Regions from separate parts of the Colwellia sp. 20A7 genome, predicted to be linked through region 1. Evidence: predicted binding sites of a transcription regulator. Region 1 holds the regulator's gene; the other holds the start of a gene.
What was found. The regulator FNR, encoded in region 1, switches genes on or off when oxygen is low (the NO sensors DNR and NnrR bind a similar motif). The targets are predictions, from matches to a motif close to TTGATCTAGATCAA.
Positions count from the first base shown of each region.

Region 1 (2,480 bases):
CTCTAAATCAGAAAATTCGAATCACGAAGAAAAAACCAGTGAAGATTACGAATTACCTATGTCGAAGAATAAATATAAGCCGCCAAATAAATGAATCTAGACTTATTCTCTGCATTTATAATAGGAATACTTGGCTCGGGGCATTGTATTGTGATGTGTGGCGGTATTACCACCATGCTCACTTCAGCCCTTCCTCAGTCAAATAAATATGAAAATAACCAGATACCTGTTAATAATCAGGTCTCTGTTAAGAGCCAGGTAAAACCATCAGTAGCTAAAAGTAAAACCACCCTAGTTATTTTATACAATGTTGGACGTATTTCTTCTTACGCCTTAATCGGGGCAATTGTTGGATTTACCGGATCTATCGCAGCAAAAAATATTGGTATGCCACTCGCTGGTCTACGATTACTTTCAGCCACCTTTATGATTTTACTTGGCTTACATTTAGGTCAATGGCTAATGTGGTTAAATAGGATTGAGGCTTTAGGTAAGCATTTATGGCGTTACATATCACCTTTAGCAGGTAAAGCTATCCCTGTAGACTCACCAATAAAAGCACTCTCTCTTGGCGCTGTTTGGGGTTGGTTACCTTGCGGATTAGTTTACTCAACCTTAACTTGGGCATTAGCAAGCGGTAGCATGATTACCGGGGCGAGCATTATGTTCTTTTTCGGCTTAGGTACACTACCTGCGCTATTAACTCTCTCTATTGGATTTAGTAGTATCAAGAATACCTTAACAAAACCATCTTTTAAAAAAGCAATGGCACTAGTGTTAATAACCTTTGGTATTTATAGTTTTATTGTTGCATACCACCAAGTGTTCTAATACCATAGCACTATCCTAGAAATTAGAGTAAATACATAAATTACAGTTTACTCTATTCCTATAATAATAAATGAGTAGCCTATGTTAAATAATAGTTCCCCTGGTGCACAGCATATTAATTGCCAAAACTGTAGTATTAGTGAACTTTGTCTACCTTTTACCCTAAATGATCAAGAACTTAATACTCTCGATAAAATCATAGATCGTAAACGCCCTTTTCACAAAGGTGATAAAATATTCACCGATGGTCAAAAAATGCATGCTCTTTATGCTATCCGTTCTGGCACTTTTAAAACTTTTACCGTTAATGAACAAGGTGAAGAACAAATCACTGGTTTTCACTTAGCTGGAGATTTACTGGGATTTGACGCTATTGCTGAATCAGAGCATAAAAGCTTTGCTCAGGCATTAGAGACATCGATGATATGTGAAATTCCTTATGATAATTTAGATACTTTATCTAATACTATGCCAAAGCTTAAGAAACAAGTTTTGCGTCTAATGAGTAATGAAATTCGTACCGACCAAGAAATGCTCACATTATTGAACAGAAAAAATGCAGAGCAACGCGTCGCTACCTTTTTAGTAAGCTTAAGCAAACGCTATCGTGCCAGAGGTTTATCAGCCGCTGAATTTCGTCTTACAATGACACGAAGTGATATTGGAAATTACATCGGACTTACCGTTGAAACAATAAGCCGTTTATTAAACCGTTTTCATAAAAGTGGTTTGATAAAAGTCGACGGTAAACTTATTACTATTGTAAGTCTTGATGAACTCGTGGATTGCGCTGAATTCTAACGCCCGTTCATATTTGTTAGCTTCATAATTTCTAATGCTTGTTTTAAATCAGCTATAGTTTGATTTAAAACAAGCATTAATCTCACACTTTTGATATAAATTACTTAGGCTTTATTAAAGTTTAACCAATGTATAACAACAGGGAGAATTATCATGAAAACCTATCAAAAAATTCTAGTCGTTATCGACCCATCAACTGACGAACAAAAAGCATTAAAAAGAGCAATAGACTTAGCTGCCAACATCAAAGCGAGTGGTGGTCAGGTTGAAGTAACCGCTTTTTTAAGTATCTTTGACTTCTCTTATGAGATGACTACTATTCTTTCCAACGATGATCGTGGCGCTATGCGACAGTCAGTCATTAAAGACAAAGAGCTTTGGCTAGAGAGCCTAATAAGTGATTTAAAACCTGACATTGATATTAACAACTTAGTTGTTTGGCATAACCGCCCTTTTGAGTCAATTATTGAACAAGTAATTCAAAATAATTACGATCTTGTCATTAAAGGGACTCATCAACATGACAAATTAAAATCAGTTATTTTCACCCCGACTGATTGGCATATACTCCGCAAATGTCCTTGCCCTGTTTTATTAGTGAAAGAACATGAATGGCCAAGCAACGGCAATATACTTGCAGCAATTAATGTGGGTAGCGACGAAACAGAGCATAACTCACTAAATGATAAGATCACTAAAGAAGCAAAGAAATTAGCACAACTTATTCAAGGTAAGGTTCATTTAGTGAACTCATTTCCAGGTACGCCAGTTAATATAGCAATTGAAATACCAGAGTTTAACTCTAGTGAATACAATAATACTATGCTTCAACACCATAAAAAATCGAT
Region 1 covers NZ_CP047130.1:2,902,507-2,904,986, forward strand. The annotation lists gene ccoS (cbb3-type cytochrome oxidase assembly protein CcoS) at 1-94, shown strand, start outside; gene GQS55_RS12550 (sulfite exporter TauE/SafE family protein) at 91-831, shown strand; gene fnr (fumarate/nitrate reduction transcriptional regulator Fnr) at 913-1,632, shown strand; gene uspE (universal stress protein UspE) at 1,786-2,480, shown strand, end outside.

Region 2 (2,480 bases), 2.2 Mb from region 1:
GTGGCTAGCACAGATCAATCTAAAGTTAGCTTTTCTCTTATCAACGCTACCGACTCGTCGATAGTAACCAGTTTCAATTAAGCGTAATAATTTCACTTGTAAATTAAGCGGTATATCACCGATTTCATCTAAAAATAAAGTGCCATTATTCGCCATACAAACCAAACCTTTTTTACTACTATTAGCGCCAGTAAAGGCGCCCTTTTCATGGCCAAATAACTCAGACTCAAATAAAGATTCACTTAACCCTGTACACTCAACCTCGATAAACGCTTCATTTTTTCGTTTACTTGCTTGATGTATTGATAACGCAACAAGTTCTTTTCCTGTGCCGGTATTCCCCTGCAGTAAAACACTAATATCACTTTTTGCACTGCGAGTGATCATTTTAAGCAAATCTTGAAATGGTTGGCTTTTTCCTATTAGCTTTCGATCGCTACTGACACTGCTGGCAAAATCAATCTTCTCTAATATCTCTAAAAAGCCAATCGTTATTCCGTCATTATTCTTAACGGGTTTCATCAATATATTACAATAAACATCGCCTAGCTCCGTTTGATGAATATGTAACGCTGAACTATTGTTATCGGTTAGTTTACATGATGATAAAGGGCATGTTTCACCTTGCTGATCGCAAGGTTTAGTCGCATTGTGCGATATTTCATAGCACTTACTTTTCCCTAACAGCACCTCTGTTTTGTAGGTGTCACGATAAGCTTGGTTGACGGCCTCTATTGAGTAATCATTGGTAATGTATATTGCTGGCTTCTCTATAGATTCGATTATCGCTTGAATAGTTTGATGTACCACCCTGCCTCCTTAAAAGCCAAAATTGTCACAAGATTACGCCATTTAATGTCATTTATGACTCAATTAAAAGTGTATTATTTTATAAGCCGACAAAATAAACTTAAGCCTTTGTTTTTAATTGGTTTATTTTAAATTTATCTTTTGGCATTTATATTGCTATTTATATTAGTGAATATACACACATGATTTTGTCTTAGGCAGATTCATGTTAAATATCCATCGTTTGGAAATAAGCGCTTTTATTCAGACAAACTTAGTATCGCAATCAGATATTTTACTTTTGAAACTAAAATGCTTTGCAAATAAACAGGAATAAACAGGAATAAACAGGAATAAACAGGAATAAACAGGGTGAAATGATACTGGATTTTTTAATTTTAACTTTAATACTTTATGCTAAATCATCATTATTTTTAATTTGATCTGGATCAAAGTTTCAAAATGTTTTAAACTTTCAGAAATTATTGAAACTTTATTTTTAGCCTATGGAAATTTCAGAAAAAAATCAGTCGTTCGTTTATCACTTTGGTGAAATGGGTAGTAAATGGGGTTTTAACCGTACCGTTGGGCAAATGTATGCTTTATTAGTAATTACTGATAAAGCGATTACTGCGAATGATCTGGCGAGTATGCTTAATATTTCTCGCGGCAATGTCAGTATGGGCATTAAAGAGCTGCAATCATGGAAGTTAGTACAAGTAACGCATGTGCCGGGCGATCGTAAAGAGTATTACAATGCTATTGGTAGTGTGATGGATATGGCCAATATTGTTTTTGAAGAAAGACGTAAACGTGAAGTAGATCCAACGCTATCATTACTTCGCAATTTATTACTAGATACGCCAGAAACCGACAGTGAAGTGTATGCTCAGCAACGTATGAAAGATATCCATGATTTATTAGAAATGATAACGAATTGGGCTGCAGAACTACAAAAACTAACACCTGAACAATTAAATACCCTGATGAAGTTGGGTACAGGCATAACGAAAATATTATCGGTTAAACAAACCCTTTTTTCTAAAAAAGAACCTGAATAAGCAAGTTTAGAATAATAAAATACCATCGAGACGTTAAATAATATGTTGTGTAATAATCACGCAAGAGAGAAATTAATATGATCAATGAAACCTTAGTAGAGCTATCGCGGTGGCAGTTCGCTATTACTGCCTTATTTCATTTTTTATTCGTCCCTTTAACCCTTGGGTTAACGTGGATTCTATTCATAATGGAAGCTGTTTTTGTAATGACGGGACGCGAGATTTATCGCGACATGACAAAATTTTGGGGTAAGTTGTTTGGTATCAACTTTGCCATTGGTGTTGCTACTGGCCTCACCATGGAGTTTGAATTTGGTACTAACTGGTCATATTACTCTCATTATGTCGGTGATGTTTTTGGTGCCCCGCTAGCCATTGAAGGCTTAATGGCATTTTTCCTTGAATCAACGTTTGTCGGTATGTTCTTTCTAGGCTGGGACCGGTTAAGTAAACGTCAACATTTAATGGGCACGTTTTTAATGGCATTAGGCACAAACATGTCAGCCCTATGGATATTAATTGCTAATGGTTGGATGCAAAACCCTGTCGGTAGCGAATTTAACTACATGACAATGCGTATGGAGCTAGTCAATTTTAGCGAAATTATTTTTAACCCTGTAGCTCAAGTTA
Region 2 covers NZ_CP047130.1:686,537-689,016, reverse strand. The annotation lists gene GQS55_RS03000 (sigma-54 interaction domain-containing protein) at 1-810, opposite strand, end outside; gene GQS55_RS02995 (GbsR/MarR family transcriptional regulator) at 1,296-1,850, shown strand; gene GQS55_RS02990 (cytochrome ubiquinol oxidase subunit I) at 1,928-2,480, shown strand, end outside.
Region 2: GQS55_RS02995 (GbsR/MarR family transcriptional regulator) is a predicted target of FNR. The motif match lies at 1,229-1,242, and genes of this name have one in related genera.